DNA from 3 places in the Peribacillus sp. FSL E2-0218 genome. Region 2 is predicted to be linked to each of the others. Evidence: riboswitches for the same ligand, from Rfam matches in the RefSeq annotation. Region 2 holds a riboswitch; each other region holds the start of a gene.
What was found. Region 2 has a riboswitch for S-adenosylmethionine ahead of MHI53_RS22365 (5-methyltetrahydropteroyltriglutamate--homocysteine S-methyltransferase). Riboswitches for the same ligand answer to the same signal wherever they lie in the genome.

Region 1: linked by a shared signal. The riboswitch ahead of MHI53_RS05825 (methionine biosynthesis PLP-dependent protein) and the one ahead of MHI53_RS22365 (5-methyltetrahydropteroyltriglutamate--homocysteine S-methyltransferase) in region 2 are both predicted to bind S-adenosylmethionine.
Region 3: linked by a shared signal. The riboswitch ahead of MHI53_RS13570 (bifunctional homocysteine S-methyltransferase/methylenetetrahydrofolate reductase) and the one ahead of MHI53_RS22365 (5-methyltetrahydropteroyltriglutamate--homocysteine S-methyltransferase) in region 2 are both predicted to bind S-adenosylmethionine.

Annotation. Positions count from the first base shown of each region.
Region 1 is NZ_CP150304.1:1,218,411-1,224,663, forward strand. It holds gene MHI53_RS05810 (ABC transporter ATP-binding protein) at 1-293, shown strand, start outside; gene MHI53_RS05815 (type B 50S ribosomal protein L31) at 417-665, shown strand; gene metC (cystathionine beta-lyase) at 758-1,939, opposite strand; gene MHI53_RS05825 (methionine biosynthesis PLP-dependent protein) at 1,936-3,048, opposite strand; SAM riboswitch class I at 3,134-3,246, opposite strand; gene fumC (class II fumarate hydratase) at 3,570-4,952, shown strand; gene MHI53_RS05835 (hypothetical protein) at 5,063-5,305, shown strand; gene ugpC (sn-glycerol-3-phosphate ABC transporter ATP-binding protein UgpC) at 5,371-6,253, opposite strand, start outside.
Region 2 is NZ_CP150304.1:4,618,507-4,624,759, reverse strand. It holds gene MHI53_RS22375 (ABC transporter permease) at 1-797, shown strand, start outside; gene MHI53_RS22370 (PadR family transcriptional regulator) at 837-1,379, shown strand; gene MHI53_RS22365 (5-methyltetrahydropteroyltriglutamate--homocysteine S-methyltransferase) at 1,435-2,538, opposite strand; SAM riboswitch class I at 2,732-2,833, opposite strand; gene MHI53_RS22360 (hypothetical protein) at 3,018-3,455, shown strand; gene MHI53_RS22355 (glycerol-3-phosphate responsive antiterminator) at 3,586-4,128, shown strand; gene MHI53_RS22350 (MIP/aquaporin family protein) at 4,360-5,184, shown strand; gene glpK (glycerol kinase GlpK) at 5,205-6,253, shown strand, end outside.
Region 3 is NZ_CP150304.1:2,832,635-2,838,887, forward strand. It holds gene metH (methionine synthase) at 1-2,687, opposite strand, end outside; gene MHI53_RS13570 (bifunctional homocysteine S-methyltransferase/methylenetetrahydrofolate reductase) at 2,680-4,527, opposite strand; SAM riboswitch class I at 4,631-4,729, opposite strand; gene MHI53_RS13575 (MOSC domain-containing protein) at 4,836-5,489, opposite strand; gene MHI53_RS13580 (Ku protein) at 5,892-6,253, opposite strand, start outside.

The DNA.
Region 1 (6,253 bases), 1.8 Mb from region 2:
CCAGAGCCCTGGCATTCAATCCAGCGATTTTAATTTTGGATGAGGCAACGGCAAGCATCGATACCGAAACAGAGGCGATTATCCAGCAGGGGATGGAAGTGCTGAAAAAAGGCAGAACGACCTTCATCATTGCCCATAGACTTTCCACGATCAAAAATGCCGATCAAATCCTCGTCCTCGATAAAGGGCGGATTGCCGAGAAGGGGACACACGAGGAGCTAATGGGATTGCAAGGGAAATATTATCAAATGTATGAACTGCAGGTTGGTCCCCATAAAGGGATGGCAGGATGAAGTAATCATTAACGAATGTACAAATAATAATGAGTGTGCCAATTTGGCACACTCAAGCATATCACTTGATAATAGTAATCATTACGTTTAAGATATAGTTATCCTAACAATGAGGTGATAATAGTGAAACAAAATATTCATCCTGATTATCAACAAGTAGTATTTATGGATACGAACAGCGGATATAAATTTTTGACGGGTTCAACGAAAAAGTCGAACGAAACAATCGAGTGGGAAGACGGTCAAACGTATCCATTATTAAAAGTGGAGATAAGCTCAGATACGCATCCTTTTTATACAGGAAAGCAAAAGTTCGCTGAAAAAGGCGGAAGAGTCGATCGCTTTCTTGAAAAATATAATATGAAGAAATGATAGCAGGACCATCGAGCGATCGATGGTCCTTATCCATTGTTATGGAATGAAATAAAAGGTGCCCCATTGAAATATGGGGGAGCGACCTTTCATCATTTTGCAGCTAGAACTTCCCCTTTGGCGATATTGATTAGTGCAGCATCGAAGTCCTTGATTAGATCATCCGGATTTTCAAGTCCCACGGAGAGACGTAGCAGGCTGTTGGTGATGCCCCGTTTACCCCTTTCATCAGCAGGCATCGCAGCATGTGACATTTTAGCGGGATAGGATAATATCGATTCCACCGCGCCTAGGCTTACGGCAAAGACAGGGAGTTCAACGGTGTTCACGAACGAACGGAAAATTTCCTCGCTTGCCAATTCAAAGGAAAGGACCGCTCCCGCCCCAAGCGATTGACCTTTCTGGATGGCATGCTGGGGATGATCCGCAAGTCCAGGATAATAAACCTTTTTCACCAAGTGATGATTCTTCAAGTAGGCGGCCATTTTTTCAGCCCCTTTTTGGGAGTGATCCATTCTTACGGACAAGGTTTTCAGCCCCCTCATCACAAGCCAGGCGTCCTGAACACCAAGAACGGCCCCGAAGGAGTTTTGGAGGGCACCGAGCCTTTGCGCCAATATAGGGTCCTTTACCACTGCAAGCCCAGCTACTACATCACTATGCCCGGACAAGAACTTCGTCGCACTATGAAGGACAACATCAGCGCCAATTGTTAAAGGCTTTTGCAGCGCTGGCGTCAAGAATGTATTATCGACAAAGCTTAAGGCACCAATTTTTTTTGCGATATCACATACGGCGGAAATATCGGTCACTTTCAGCAATGGGTTTGAAGGCGTTTCGATGTAAATGGCCCTCGTATTTGGCTTAACGGCCGCTTCGATGCTTTCGAGGTCCGTCATATCAACGAAAGTATGTTCAATTTTGAAACGGGTCAGGACTGTGGTCACCATCCTGAACGTTCCCCCGTACACATCTTCGGAAATGATGATATGGTCCCCGGCAGATAACAGCAGAAAAGCTGTTGAAATGGCCGCCATACCTGAGGAAAAGGCGAAGCCATGTGTGCCTTCTTCAAGTTCGGCAATGATTTCTTCCAACGCCTCGCGAGTCGGGTTCCCGCTTCGGCTGTAATCATATTTGCCGAATTGATCGATATCGGATTGATGGAAAGTGGAGGCGTGCTGAATCGGAACGCTCACACCGCCAGTCGTTGCATCGAATTTATGTTGATTATGAAGCAATTTGGTTTCAAAGCTAAAATCATGATCTGTCATCGGAGGGCCTCCCTTTTTACATGCGCGAATGCTTGCTGCAAGTCGGAAATCAAATCTCCGCTGTCTTCGATACCTACGGAAAAGCGGAGGAGGCGATTACAAACCCCGTTCGCCGTCCTGACCTCAAGAGGTATATCGGCATGTGTTTGTGTGGCCGGGTACGTGATGAAGCTTTCAACACCGCCAAGGCTTTCCGCAAACGAAATCAGGGAGAGCGATTGTAAAAATGGGTTGACAGCGTCTTCATCGATGATCCGGAATGAAATCATGCCGCCTCTTCCGGGATACAATACGTCCGATACACAATCATGCTCCGACAAGTAATCTACAAGTATTTTCGCATTCTTTTCATGGCGTTCCATCCGAAGTGCAAGAGTTTTCATTCCGCGCATCAACAACCATGAATCAAAGGGGCTCAACACAGCTCCTGTGCCATTATGATGGAAGGCTAGTGATTCGCATAATTCCGCGCCGCTAGCCACGATCAGTCCGGCGAGTACATCGTTATGGCCGCCGAGATACTTGGTTGCGCTGTGAATCACGATATCGGCGCCAAGCAGGATGGGCTGTTGAATGAGAGGCGTGTAAAAAGTATTATCGACGATCAGCAATACATTGAATCGTTTGGCCAATGCGGCAATGGCGCCAATATCCGTTTGCTGCATAAGGGGATTAGTGGGAGTTTCGATGAAGATGGCTTTCGTGTGAGGAGTGATGGCATTCTCGATATCCTCCAAACAACATGTGTTTACATAGTCACACTTCAATCCCCATTTCTTAAAGCCTTGTTCCAAGAGACGATATGTACCGCCATAAAGGTCTTCGCTGACAATCCAAGCATCCCCCGATTTGAAAAGCGCCAGTATCGTAGAAATGGCGGCCATCCCCGAGCTGCAGGCATAACCTTGATCGCCTTTTTCGAGATCGGCGATCGAACGTTCCAATAGTTGGCGTGTGGGATTACCTGTCCTTGTATAATCGAAGCCAGTCGATTGGCCAATCCCTTCGTGACGAAAGGCTGTCGAGAAGTAGACGGGAGGATTGACCGTTCCTGTCGCCGTTTCACTGCGATTTCCTAATTGAGCAAGATATGTTTCGGTTTTGTACATAATTTTCACTGCTCCTTTGCGTAATAAAAATAAAAAAAAGTCTTCTTTAAGAAGAAGACTTTGATTAAATGGGGACGAGTCATTCTTCTTATCTTCCAAGTTCAAAAACTTGTGGAATTAGCACCTTTTCATTCGTTGGAACAAATGAAGGTTGCTGAGGTGTCATCGGGCCATTCCCTCTACCTCTCTCGATAAGAGTTTAGATTATTCAATTTCTTTTGAATTTACTATATATACAAAATACTGTCAAGGAGAATTTGGTAAGGGATTGCATGGATGTCCCTATTGAAACCCAGCGTGGCAACGTTTTACGTTAATAAAAAAAACTGGAAATGTAGGCGAAGTAGCCTTCAAGTGAAACCTGAATGATCCCTTTAGAAAAAAGAGCACGCTTGACCGGTTTTTTTTGCTTTAAAATAATAATGTTTGTACAATGGATGGAGAGAAAGAATATTACGACATTATTCATTTATTAATACATAAGATCTTCGATGAATAGTGCAACCATAGGAGGAGAACACATGGAATACAGAATCGAACGAGATACGATGGGTGAAGTGAAAGTGCCTGCTGATAAATATTGGGGAGCACAGACCGAGAGAAGCCGGAACAATTTCAAAATCGGTAACGAAAGAATGCCGATTGAATTGGTGCGTGCGTTTGCATACGTTAAGCAGGCTGCAGCGAAGGTGAACTATGATCTTGGTGATTTATCGGAAGTGAAAAAGAATGCCATCGTCAAGATATGCGGTGAGATCCTCGAAGGTACGCTTGATGAACATTTCCCGCTTGTTGTCTGGCAAACGGGGAGCGGCACGCAAAGTAATATGAACGTGAATGAAGTGGTCGCTAACAAAGGAAATGAATGGTTAAAAGAAATAGGGGAATCCGTTGCCCTGCATCCGAATGATGACGTTAACAAAGCCCAAAGCTCCAATGATACATTCCCTACTGCCATGCATATTGCGGCCTTCATGGAAGTTGCTGAAAAGCTGGTCCCTGCCATCAAAGTACTAAGAGATACATTCGATGCAAAAGAAAAAGAATTTTGGGATGTCGTGAAAATTGGCCGTACACATCTTCAAGATGCAACCCCGTTAACTTTAGGACAAGAAATATCCGGTTGGAAAGCGATGCTTGATAAAGACCTGGAGATGATTGAGGAAAGCAGCCAAAAATTATTGAACCTAGCGCTGGGCGGAACGGCTGTTGGAACCGGAATCAATACAAAAAAAGAATTCCCTGGACTTTCCGCAAAACAAATCGCTGCGGATACAGGACATCCTTTTGTCACATCGGATAATAAGTTCCATGCCCTGACAAGCCATAATGAAATCGTGTACGCCCATGGCGCACTGAAAGCCTTGGCAGCGGATTTAATGAAAATTGCCAACGATGTCAGATGGCTGGCAAGTGGCCCAAGAAGCGGAATTGGTGAAATTGCCATCCCGGAAAATGAACCAGGAAGCTCCATCATGCCAGGGAAGGTGAATCCAACCCAAAGTGAAGCGCTTACCATGATTGCAACACAAATTGTCGGTAACGATGCCACGATTGGTTTTGCAGCCAGCCAAGGGAACTTCGAATTGAACGTATTCAAACCGGTCATCATCTACAACTTCCTGCAAACGGTTAAATTATTGACGGACGGCATTCATTCCTTCAACGATAACTGTGCAGTCGGCATCACTGCCAATGAAGATAAAATCAAAGAAAATGTAGATCGTTCGCTAATGCTTGTTACGGCGTTGAACCCGCACATAGGTTATGAAAAAGCGGCCAAAATTGCCAAAACTGCATTCAAGGACAACTCAACCCTTAAAGAAGCGGCGTTGAAATTGGAATTCCTGACGGAAGATGAATTCAATGCATGGGTCGACCCAGCTAACATGGTCAATAAATAATAGCAGAAGAATGCCCTCCCGCTGGTTTCTTTGGGGAGGGTGTTTCAATGTGTTAAAATCATCCTATCAACAAATACTAAGGATCAAAGGCTGGAAAAGGAGGAAACACAATGTCTTTATGCCCGCTTTGCAACGGTCTGAGAAAAATCCATGTGAATTGCCCCGAATGCGGCAATGATCTTGACGATAAAGGGAAATTCATGGATTACGCTGATGAATACAGTGCTTATATGGATATCGATACACTTAAGCTAAATGACGGCTACCCCCAATCCTTACAAAAAGGCCAATGTCCACACCTTATGAAATGCCCTGAATGCGGACATGATGAAGTGGTATTGGTTCAGGAATAGGAGAGTCCTTGAATCCCGGCTAAACATAAAAAAATACCCGTTCATGAACGGGTATTTTTTTATGTTTAGTTAGCAGACAATTTCAAACCTTCCTGCATCTGTTCGTCCTCTTCGACAAAAATGCGGTGTTCGCTTCCTTTATCGAAAAAGTGGGCTTTATTCATATCGAGGGCAAGCTCGATTTTTTCGCCTGCATGAATGATATTTTTGGCATCTACCCGTGCAACGAAGTCCTGTCCTTCAAGCGTGGAGTAAAGCATGATTTCCGCCCCCATGAGTTCTGCCACATCGATGTGGGTTTTGAATAGGGCATTCGGGGAATCCGTGAAGTATTCACCTTCATTATGGAAATCCTCCGGCCGGATGCCAAGGATGATATCTTTTCCAACATAGCCTTGATCACGCAACATTCTCATTTTCGCTGCAGGTATCTCAAACGTTTGCTCACCCATTTTGATGAAGCCTTCTTTTAATGTCCCGTTGAAGAAGTTCATGGCAGGTGATCCAATAAAACCTCCGACGAAAACGTTGATCGGTTTCTCATAGACGTCTTTTGGGGCACCGACCTGTTGGATGATGCCATCCTTCATGACGACAAGCCTTGTCGCCATCGTCATCGCTTCCGTTTGGTCATGTGTGACATATATCGTCGTTGTATCAAGTCGTTTATGTAGCTTGGCTATTTCCGCGCGCATTTGGACCCGGAGTTTTGCGTCAAGATTGGATAACGGCTCATCCATCAAGAAAACTTTTGCGTCCCTTACTATTGCACGGCCAAGTGCCACACGTTGGCGCTGCCCGCCTGAAAGCGCTTTAGGTTTTCTGTTTAGATATTCTTCAAGACCAAGGATCCTTGCCGCTTCAGTGACCCTTTGCTTAATTTCCGCTTTTGGCGTTTTCCTCAGTTTTAATCCGAATGCCATATTGTCATAGACGGACATATGGGGA
Region 2 (6,253 bases):
CAATGAATTCTGTTGTAACGGAAATCGAGTCGACGTTAAATGAACAGTTTTCAGTTCAATATGCGAAAGGCCTATTAATGAATTTAAACGTTCCGGAAGAACAAGCGAAGGAAATGGCCTCAGCGATGCAGCATCAATTTAGTGCAAACACTGTGAAAATCAATGAAATCCCAGCAGGCATGCATAATGGGATGGCGCCGATGTTCTTAACGATGGCGGCATATGTAGGAGCAATGATTGGGGCGATGCAATTAGGGGCCGCGTTCAATGAAAGCAAAGGGAAGGCAGGCAAGTGGAGGCTGTTTGGCTACATGCAGCTTGCGGCGCTTCTGATTGCGGTCGTAGCACCGGCAGTAGGTCTAGGAATCACCTATGCCGTACAAGGACATGGACTTGAAACATTCTTTACATTATGGGGACATCATGCACTTGGCTATTATGCATGCTGGCAATTTACATCCATCTTCATCCTGTTGGTCGGGGAAGGGGGCATGATCTTGAATATGCCAATCCTACTTATGCAAACCATTGCCAATGGGGCTGCAATCACACGGGAAATGATGTATGCACCATATCAGTGGCTAAGCTATATTTCCCCCATGTATTATTCGATACAAGCGGACTTCGCGATCATGTATGGTGGTGGAGATCCGTTACATGCTCACGTAATGATGTTGATGGTGGGGGCAGCTGCGTTGCTCATCAATATCATGATCGTGGCAGTGCGCCATAAGGAATTACCGCTAAAGACGGAAGAGACGGATCGCCTTGCAGCTGAAATGAAGGCTTTAGTTTGATAAAATAAAGACAGGTGACGATTGAAGGGAGTTTTAACCGTGTCGATCCAAATTTATATCCTGGGTATTTTAGCTGAAGAAAAAAGCTATCCATATATGTTGAAAAAGCGATTATCCGAACCGATTCCAATTGATAAATTTACCGGAATTACCGAAAGTAAATTGTATTACCATTTTGACAAGCTGGCTGCCAATCGGTTTATCGAGCCGGTCGAAACGATAAAGGAAGAGAATCGGCCAGATAAACATGTCTATCAAATTACGGAAAAGGGAAGGGGAGAATTGGTAAAACGGATTTATCAAACGTTCGAAAAAGCCTCCCAAATCACGGATATGTACATTGCTCTCACGAATATTAAGCATGTGGATAGCGAAAAAGTAATAGCGATCTTAGAGCGCAAAATTGAAGAGCATCGATTGGCATGGGAAACATATTTAAGTTTTGACCAGCCGGTTGATGAGGAATCTGATCAATATTTGGGATATAAATTCATTAAGGAGCATTCATACAGCCGGGCACAGCATACAGCCGAATGGCTCGAGGAGCTTGTTTCACGTATAAAAGAAAATGCCCCCCAATAGCAGATGCACCGAAAAGGCCATTTCCCAATAAGGGGAATGGCCTTTTCGGGATGAATCATCCCCACACTTCTTTTGCTACTTCAACGACGAATTTCAGCTTTTCCCATTGTTGTTCTTCCGTAAGCTTGTTGCCATGATGGGTGGAAGCGAATCCGCATTGAGGGCTTAAGCATAATTGCTCGAGCGGAACGAACTGAGCGGCTTCTTTAATGCGGGCCTTGATGGCTTCCTTGTCTTCGATTTCTCCATTTTTTGACGTGACGACTCCAAGTACGACCTTCGCCCCGCCAGTAGGGATGTGTTCCAATGGCTTGAAATCGCCAGAGCGATTATCGTCATATTCGAGGAAGAATCCATCCACTTTTTCTTTTGCCAATAATGTCGGGGCTATGCGGGCATAGCTGCCTTCGAATGCCCAGGTCGACTGGTAGTTTCCGCGGCATAGATGTGTCGTGATGATCAAATCGTCTGGTTTGCCTTCCAATGATCCATTGATGACACGCAAAGCCAAATCGATTAATTGTTCGCGCGTATATTTTCCATCCTTGAACTGGAAATCAGGAGCTGAAAGTCTGGCAATGTATACATCATCCAGTTGAAGGTAACGCACACCTGCCTCATAAAAGGCTTTTAAAGCATCCTGGTACGTTTGGATGATATCATTTGCATAATCCTCCATATCAGGGTAGATGTCTTCATTATGAACCCCGGCAGCAAATAATTGATTGGGGCTGGGAATCGTTTGTTTGGCGACGGCACGCCCGCCGACGATTTTGTTCAATTCGATAAAATCGTTAAGGAAGGGGTGCTTAGGGTTGAATGAAACCTTCCCGATATTGCGAACGTTGTATCGCTCGGTTTCGACACCATCGAATGTGAGTCCTTTTTCAGTCACGTACCCCTCGATGCCATTTAAATGCTCAAGGAAGTCGAAGTGCCACCATGTGCGTCTGAATTCCCCGTCGGTCACGACCTCCAAGCCGACTTCGATTTGCTTATCGACGATCCGTTTAATTTCTTCGGTTTCAACCTCGCGGAGTCTCTCAGCAGAGAGGGCGCCTTCCTTAAATTGCTTTCTGGCCTGATGGATACGATCCGGTCTTAATAAACTTCCGACGTGATCCGCCCTGAAGGGGGCCTTTGTTAAAGTGATTGACATGTTGCATTCCTTCTTTCCCTGTATAAAATAAAGGCACGTTTCGTAAGGATTGTTGTTTTTAATACGAGCGTTGAAAAGGCAATCAACCACACGGCATGACTTGGTGAATAGCAACAAAATAGGCGAAAACGGCCAAAATAAAAAACCTCTTCTTAAAGATAAGAAGAGGGGTAGGCAACAAGGTCATGTACTCTTCTTATCTTCAAGCTTTTACACTTCTGGAATTAGCACAGTACATCGAAAGTCTGTTGCTGAGGTATCAAAGGGCCAGTCCCTCCACCTCTCTTGATAAGAGTTGTCTATTAAATTACTTACGACTATACAGGGAGTTGTTCCAAAGGTCAAGGTCTGAAACCGAAACATTTAGAATATAGCGATTATTGGGAGGCCTGATGCAATGAACAAGAAATCCGACCTCACATATGCTATAACCGATGTTCCATATTGTGAGGAAATAGGTAGGAAGGGATGGGAGCAGGGTGAGTGCATTCGATGCATCGACTATTTTTGGGAAGGGATTGCCGATCACGCTAAGGGCAGCCATGCTGGAGAGAATGATAAAAACGCGATTATATGAACATGATATCCAAGTCGAGATTACGCCAGAGCATATTGTCCTTTGGGGAACGACCGAAGTGAAGAAAATGATGTTCAAGAAAAAGGTATCATTCCGAATGGCATTAAAGCCGGTCCATACGGAAAAAAGAACGATAACATTCGAATTGATCGAGTTGAAGCCAATAGATCGGGATTTCATAAATCAAAAGCTTTTTAACAGACCGCCCATATTTGAATATGATAACAGAAGGATCAAAATGAATATGAATGCCTGGAACATCGTCAGGAAAATCCCGATAGGCACGATCCAATCTTGTGAGCTGGTCGATGGCGGATTGAAAATGACCCTTTCCTTATGACGGGTACATACATTTTCGCGCGCGTCCATTTATCGGGGGTAGAAAAATGTGTTTGATAAATCAAGTTCTTTAAAATATACTAAGTTCCTGAAAGTTTGGATTTTTTCCGGAAGATAAGGGGGGGAAATGAATGGATCAGAAGATTTTGCCTGCCTCGGCAAGCATGAAAGATTTCGAAAGATTCCTGGATAGCCCGTATGAAATAGGGGTATTTCTTGATCTTCATATCTCTCAATTGAAAAATGTCAGTATGATGGCAAAGCAGCATAATAAGAAAATGATTTACCATGTCGATTTGATCCATGGCATCAGAAGTGATGAATACGCGGCGGAATTCATTTGTCAGGAATATAATCCCTTTGGGCTGATTTCCACCAAAACAAGCGTTATTCTGAAAGCGAAGCAAAAGGGTGTCATTGCCATCCAGCGAATTTTTTTAATAGATACACATGCGCTGGAGAAAAGCTACAAGCTGGTGCAGAAAACCAAGCCAGATTACATTGAGGTTTTGCCGGGGGCCATGCCCTGGATGATAAAAGAAGTGAAGGAGCGGTTACAAACACCGATTTTTGCAGGAGGTCTTATCCGGACTTCGGATGAAGTCTTGAACGCCCTAGAGGCAGGCGCATCGGCCATTACCACTTCCAAAACCGAGTTATGGGATATCATTTGAACCGTTCGGGCATGAAAGAAAAAAATGCAAAAATAATAGATTGATTTTTCACAAAGTGTTTGACAGCGTTTTCACAACCTAGTATATTGTAAATTACAAGTTAATATATGTGACGGAGACTAGGAGATTCACAACAGAGCCATTCATGTTTTTTATGAGGATGGTTCTGCTGTGAATCTCCTTTTATTTGTTGTCAAAGATTTACAATTCATTAGGGGAGAGGTTTTATTCATGACACCATTTTGGGGAGAATTGGTAGGCACGATGATTTTGATAGTATTCGGTGCAGGTATCGGGGCAGGTTCAAGTTTGAAGGGTTCCTATGCTAAAGACGCGGGATGGATCGTTATTACGATTGCATGGGGACTGGCGGTTACGATGGGCATTTTTGCAGTAGGCTCGATAAGCGGTGCCCACTTGAATCCGGCCGTTACAATCGGATTCGCCATCATTGGAAAGTTTCCTTGGAGTGATGTGCCGGTTTATATCGCTGCTCAACTGATAGGAGCGATCCTGGGGGCAGCCCTCGTATTCTTTCATTATTTGCCACACTGGAAGGCTACTGAGGATCCAGGTGCGAAGCTTGGTGTGTTCGCCACGGCTCCTGCCATCCCGCATACATTTTCCAATCTATTAAGTGAAATGATCGGGACATTCATCCTTATCCTTGGCTTATTATTCATCGGGGCCAATAATTTCACGGAAGGTTTGAACCCATTCGCTGTCGGCCTATTGATCGTCGTGATCGGGATGTCCCTTGGGGGCACGACAGGATATGCGATCAATCCGGCCCGGGATCTGGGACCGCGCATCGCGCACTTTTTGCTGCCGATACCGGGTAAAGGAAACTCGAATTGGGGCTACTCGTGGATTCCGGTCGTTGGACCGATCGTTGGAGGTTCACTTGGTGCCGTTTGTTATAAAGCCTTCTTTTTGGGGGATATAACAGTAGGGTTTTGGTCTGTTTTGGGAGTAAGCGTGATACTATTGGCACTAGCATATGTTTTTGGAAAAAAGCAGGCGCATGAATTGGAAAGCAGGAATATCGCTAGTTAATTTAAAGGAGGGCATTGACCATGGAAACATATATTTTATCTTTAGACCAAGGAACGACAAGTTCACGGGCGATCTTATTTAACCAAAAGGGCGAAATCGTCCATTCTTCGCAAAAGGAATTCACTCAGCACTTTCCTAAGCCGGGCTGGGTCGAGCATAATGCCAATGAAATTTGGGGATCGATTCTAGCGGTAATCGCCGGGGTGCTTTCGGAATCGGGTGTCAAGCCAGAGCAAGTTGCCGGCATCGGGATCACCAATCAGCGTGAAACGGCAGTCGTTTGGGATAAGGAGACAGGGGTCCCCGTTTATAATGCAATTGTCTGGCAGTCCAGGCAAACAAGCGAAATCTGCGATGAATTGAAGGAAAAGGGATTGAATGACCTATTCCGGGATAAGACGGGATTGCTGATCGATGCCTATTTTTCCGGTACCAAGGTGAAATGGATCCTCGATAATGTGGAAGGCGCACGGCAAAGGGCGGATGAAGGCAAGCTATTATTCGGCACCATCGATACTTGGCTGATTTGGAAGCTTTCAGGAGGCAAGGCTCACGTCACGGACTATTCCAATGCCTCCCGGACATTGATGTACAACATCCATGAACTGAAATGGGATGAAGAACTTCTGGAAATATTGACCGTTCCAAAATCGATGCTCCCGGAAGTTAGGCCTTCCTCCGAAGAGTACGCACGTACGATCGAGTATCATTTCTTCGGACAATCGATTCCGATTGCAGGCGCGGCCGGTGACCAGCAGGCAGCCCTGTTTGGCCAAGCCTGCTTCAGTGAAGGAATGGCCAAAAACACGTATGGTACTGGCTGCTTCATGCTCATGAATACAGGAACCAAGGCTGTCAGTTCCGAACATGGACTATTGACGACGCTTGCTTGGGGATTGAACGGGAAGGTGGAATATGCCCTGGAAGGCAGTATATTCGTAGCCGGTTCAGCCATCCAATGGCTGCGTGATGGACTGCGGATGCTGAATGATGCCAAGGACAGCGAGGCCTATGCAAAACGAGTCGAAAGCACGGACGGCGTATATGTAGTGCCGGCATTTGTAGGGCT
Region 3 (6,253 bases), 1.8 Mb from region 2:
TTCAGAACATGACGCTTCGTATCACGAGGCTTTTGAACAGGAACGTTGCTTAAAGGGGCAGCTGTCGATTGCCTCCGCTCCGGTCTTTCCAGCGTGGCAGCAATGGCGGCATTTGCTTTCGATTTTTCTCGTTTCTCGACAAGCTCCTCCAAATACACGACTTTTTTGTTCGTATCATGCAAAATATTCGTTACCGCCAACCCATCCATCGCATCCTTGGAATATAGCACAGGACCGCCATACTCTGGTGATATTTTAAAATCGGTGAATTTACGGGACAAGGCAGCCCCTCCAACCAAGATTGGGGTATCTATGCCCGCTTGTCTCAAATCCTGGGCCGTCAAGACCATTTGCTGTGCCGATTTCACTAGTAAGCCTGATAGTCCAATGATCGTTGGTTCATGTTTCCGGACCTCTTCAATGATTTGCTGAGGCGCAACCTTAATACCAAGATCAATGACCTCATACCCATTATTCGAGAGAATGATATCCACTAGGTTTTTGCCGATGTCATGCACATCCCCCTTGACAGTCGCTAAAAGGATCTTCCCTTTCTTCGCGCTATCTTCGGAATTCTCCATCAGCGGCTCAAGATGAGACACTGCCGCCTTCATCACCTCTGCACTTTGAAGCACTTCCGCGACAATAAGCTGATTGTCGTTGAATAATCGCCCCACTTCACTCATTCCAGCCATCAATGGGCCATTGATGATTTCCAGTGGAGCATCGCCGCGCTCTATGGCCTTATTCAAGTCTTCAATTAAGCCTTCCTTCGTCCCTTCGATAATATTGTTGCCTAACCGCTCGTTCAATGGCAGGACGACACCATCATCCTTCTTCTCCGCTTTTTTGCCACGGTAAAATTCAGTAAAGGTGGCCAAGGTTTCACTGGATGTCTCGAAAAGGAGGGCTTCAGCCAATTTCACTTCATCATCAGGTATCAGGGCGAAGCGTTCAAGCTTTTCCGTATTCACGATAGCGTAATCGAGGCCTGCTTTTGTACAATGATAAAGGAAAACGGCATTCAGGATTTCCCTGCCCCGTGCGGGCAATCCGAACGAAACATTCGAGATGCCAAGTATCGTCAAGCATTCCGGAAACTTATCTTTGATTGCCTTGATTCCTTTCACCGTTTCCAATGCAGATCCGATATATTGCTCATCTCCGGTACCGACTGGAAATACAAGCGGGTCAAAAATGATATCACTTTTGTTTAGACCATATTTATTGACAAGCAAGTCGACAGAACGTGTGGCCACTTCGATTTTCCGTTCAGCATTGACGGCCATCCCCGTTTCGTCGATGGTTCCGACGACGACGGCGGCACCATATTGATGGATAAATGGTACGATTTTTTCAAAACGTTCTTCACCATCTTCAAGATTTATGGAATTGATGATCGATTTTCCTTGTGAATGTTTTAATGCTTGCTCAAGGACGGCTTCATCCGTCGTATCGATGACCAAGGGCACCTTCACCTTTTTGACGACCTCTTCCACGAACTCCTTCATATCGCCGAGCTCATCGCCATCCGGGTCTGCGAGACAAATATCAATGACATGTGCACCTTTTTTCACCTGGGCTCGTGCTATTTCGGCTGCTGGCTCGTAATGTTTTCCACGGATCAGCTCCTTGAATTTTCTTGATCCGATTACATTCGTTCTCTCTCCTACGAATAAAGGACGCATTGACTCATCGTAAATGAGCGGCTCTATGCCTGATACGGCGTGGCCATGAGCAGATTCAGCCTTTACGCGGGGCTGCAGGCCGGAGAGCGCCTTGGAAAGCTCCCTTATGTGCTCAGGTGTCGTACCGCAGCACCCTCCGATGATATTGACCCAGCCTTTTTCGGCAAATTGCTTCATTTTCTCCGCAAGGGAAACCGGTGACTCATGATAATGTCCCTCCTCATCCGGAAGGCCGGCATTCGGGTAACAGCTGATGGCACTATTTGAAATCTCTGCAAGCGTCCGGATATGATCGATCATGAACTCCGGTCCTGTCGCACAATTCAAGCCGACAGCAATAGGTTTCATATGTTCGACCGATAAATAGAAAGCTTCTATCGACTGGCCGGCAAGTGTAGTGCCCATCGGTTCGATCGTACCGGATATCATCACCGGGACTTCTTTTCCGATTTTGGCGAAGGCGGCTTTTATTCCAGAAAAGGCCGCCTTGACATTAAGCATGTCCTGACACGTTTCCACCAATAAAAGGTCGACACCGCCGTCCAAGAGGCCGAGTGCCTGCTCTTCGTAAGAGTCGGTTAAAACATCGAAAGTCGTTCCTCCTGTAACCGATAGGGTTTTTGTCGTGGGCCCCATCGAGCCTGCTACATATCTTGGCCAGCTACCCTTTGAATACTTTTCACAAGCGTTGACGGCAAGCTCTGCGGAAATTTTATTAAGTTTGTATGCAATCGTGCTTATTTGGTATTCATCAAGAACGATGCTTGTCGCACCAAAAGTATTTGTCTCGATGATATCTGCACCTGCTGCCAAATAAGTTTCGTGGATGGATTGGATGAGTTCCGGCTGCGTCAGCGATAAATATTCATTGCATCCCTCGAACTGCTCGCCTCCGAAATCCGCTGCCGTCAAATTCTCTGCCTGAAGCATGGTTCCCATCGCTCCATCAAGCAGGAGAATTTTGGAATCCAACTGTTCTTGTATCGCTTTTTTATTCATGCACTGCCACCTCTGATGTTTGTTTACTATCGGCTTTCCTTATATATTTGGTAAGTTCGGCTGTCATTTCATAACGAAGGAATGGGGTGATTAAATAGATTCCCTTGAATTTATCCCTTGCTGCGTCCACTAGCTCCCTTGCAATGCTCACGCCTTCTATCCTTGCCTTTACAGGATCATCCCCGGCTAATGCCATCGCTCTCCTGACATTGTCAGGCAATTTGATGCCTGGGATTTCGTTGTGGATGAATTCGGCATTCCGCGTGCTTGTCAAGGGCATGATACCGATAAAAATCGGCGTTTCCAAATGTTTGGTCGCTTCATGAACTTCTTCCATCTGTTGGACTGAATAAATGGGCTGTGTCAAAAAGGAATGAGCACCACAGGCAATTTTCTTTTCCATACGCTGCACCGCTTTATCCAAGTACTTCACATTGGGATTAAATGCGGCGGCAATTTTGAAATTTGCCCGTTGGCCCAAGCTTTGACCCGAATAGGAAAGGCCTTCATTAAATTGTTTGACCATGCTTATCAAGTCAAAGGAGGATAAATCATAAACCGAAGTGGCTCCAGGGAAGTCCCCGATCTTGGATGGATCGCCGGTAATGATCAATATCTCATTCAAGCCTACCGTCTGCAGGCCCATTAAATGGGATTGCAGGCCGATTAAATTACGGTCACGACATGTTATATGTACCATTGGTTTCACATTCAATTGATCTTTCAGTAGATTTGCCAACGCTTCATTCGATATCCTCGGGGAAGCAAGTGAATTATCCGCTAATGTAATCGAATCGACCCCTGCACTTTTCAAAGCCTTCGCCCCGACCATGAAAGTTTCTATTCCCAGCTTCTTCGGTGGATCGAGTTCAACAAGGATCGTCCTTTCTGTTTTGGCCTTTTCATATAGAGGAAGTTCTCCTTCTCTATCACTGATCTCCATTATTTCTATTTCACGGGGTTTCGTTAATTTTTCTTTCACGGGAACCAGGCTTCCAACTGCATTCTTCACAGCTTGAATATGCAGAGGAGTCGTACCGCAGCATCCGCCTATGATCGTGGCACCCTGCTTACGTAAGTCCAGGGCACTCGAACTGAAATATTCAGGCACTGCCTTATAGACGAGCCTGCCGTCCACATAATCCGGGAGACTGGCATTTGGATAGATGGCAATCGAAGCATGCTTTGGCAGGCTCACTTCTTCCAAGGCACGAATCATATGGTGCGGACCAAGTCGGCAATTCACGCCGACGACATCGGCTCCCAATTGCTCGAGTTTTTGAAAGGCTTCATTCAAATGGATCCCATTTTGGAGATTGCCCAATTCATGCATTGAAACATTTGCGATGATTGGCAGTTCCGTTTCTTTTTTTACGATTTCCAGCACGGTTTCCAGTTCTTCGAGGTCATAAAAGGTTTCCAGGAGAATCCCATCCGGGCTTTCCATCAGCAGGCTGTAAAGTTGTTCACGAAAGCCTCGCTTTATTTCCTCCATGCTTAAATCCGATTTTCTTATACTCCGCTGGGCCCCGATCGTACCGAAGACATAGGCCTTGCCTTTTGCCGCTTTTTTGGCAAGGATGACTCCCTGACGATTGATCTTGCTTACCTCATCTTCTAGTCCATGTCGCTTCAACTTGTTGAAGTTGGCACCATACGTGTTCGATTGTAGGATGTCGGCACCTGCCTCCAAATAGGCACGATGGATCGATTCTATTTGACCTGGATTGGTACAGTTTAATTCCTCATAACATTGATCGATGCCATAGGAGTATAATAAAGTCCCCATCGCCCCTTCTCCAACCAGCATTCTTTCTTTCAATTCTTTACGAAAATTCATTATTACACCCTCTCTCAAAAACAATTCTGTTTTTGTCATATTCTAAGCGTATGAGAGAAAAGAAAAAAAACCTTCTCAAAGAAGAAGGTTTCTTGGAACATTCTCCTCATCTATCAAGCTCCGCTTGCTGGATTTAGCACCTTTGCCTAAGCTGGTTGCTGAGGTTTCGTCGGGCCAGTCCCTCCACCTCTCTCGATAAGATCGATATATAATTTTCATAAAATTTTAAAATTTATTTATATTTAATTTACCTTAATAATCTGTTAATTTCAATACCTTACCGCGCATTTTTTCATTTTCCCTACAATTCATTCAGTCCTGCCAGCCTGAATGCGCTTTACGGCCCTTTGTTTCCAGTCGTCCGCGAGTGAATCCACAGCAAGTAATGCACTCGCTCCTTCCTCCCCGTCCCGTCCATGAAGGATCACCTCAGTTGCGAATTGAACCGTGATTTTTTCCTGCTGGCGTTCGAGTAACAAAATTTCATCTTGTTTCTTTATGGTCCCCTCTTTGATCACTCTTGCAAAATAACCAGTGAAACCCGTTTTCATAACTATTTTCGAAAGCCCGGCCTCACGGTTAAAATGGGAAATCGTCGAACATGGGATCCTTCCCTGGTTAATTTGGACGATCGCATCGCCTATTTGATAAATATCACCAATATAGGTAGCATCCTCTGTCATCCCTGCAACGGTTACATTTTCACCAAACGCGGGAATATCAAGCCTTTTATTGAACTTCTCATTCCATAATGCGTAGTGTTCATAGGGATAAAAACATACGACTCGATCAGGGCCTCCATGAAACTTTTCATTGCCTACCCCATCACCCATTAGGCCAGATTTCGTTACAGTCACGGTGTCCACTGCTTGTTTATTCATGGCAGAAAAAATGTTGACATTCGCAAATGTTTCTTGTTTGGGCTTACTGACTTGAAGTGAAACTATTTTCTTGTTTTCCATTCTTCGTCTCCCTATCCTCATTTAGTATATACCATCCTTATATGAATAAATTATACTAAAAATCCATTTGATTCTATAGCCGAATAGGAGAATATCCCAAACTTAAAAACCGAAAACGGTTCCCATGCTTTCAATTGGTTGAAATATCATGGAATTCCAGAAAAAATCATCAGTAAGTTATCGTAATTTTGTTGCTATTTCAGAATTAAATATGATAGAATATGAACACAATATATAGTCGAAAACTACAACGGTTCGCCTATATGTTGATTTCACGATTGAATTCCTCATTGTCGCTCTTAAGGGAGCGATTTTTTTTTTGCCCTGCATCGATCTCCACTTAAACGAAAACCCAAATAAAAAGCCAAGCGACGCACTCCTACTCCGCTTGGCTTTTTAGTATTATGCTTGTTTCTTTTTTTTCGTTGCCGCCTTCTTACGGGTGGTTCTTTTCTCCGGTTCTTCATGCTTCGTCCGGTCAATGGAAGCTTGCAACGCCTCCATTAAATCGGTTACATTGTTTGCTGCCGGTTCCGACGTTTTGGCTGCAATCGTCTTCTGTCCCGTTTTCTTTGATTCAATCAGTTCGAGTAAAGCGGTGCGATAATCATCCGTGTATTTGGTTGGTTCAAAAGTCGACGTTAATTGATCGATTAAAAGCACGGCCGTATCAATTTCTTTTTTTACGATCGCATCATTTGCAGGGATGTTCGGAACATCGGCTGCGGAGCGGACTTCATCCGGATAATGAATCGTCTCCATCA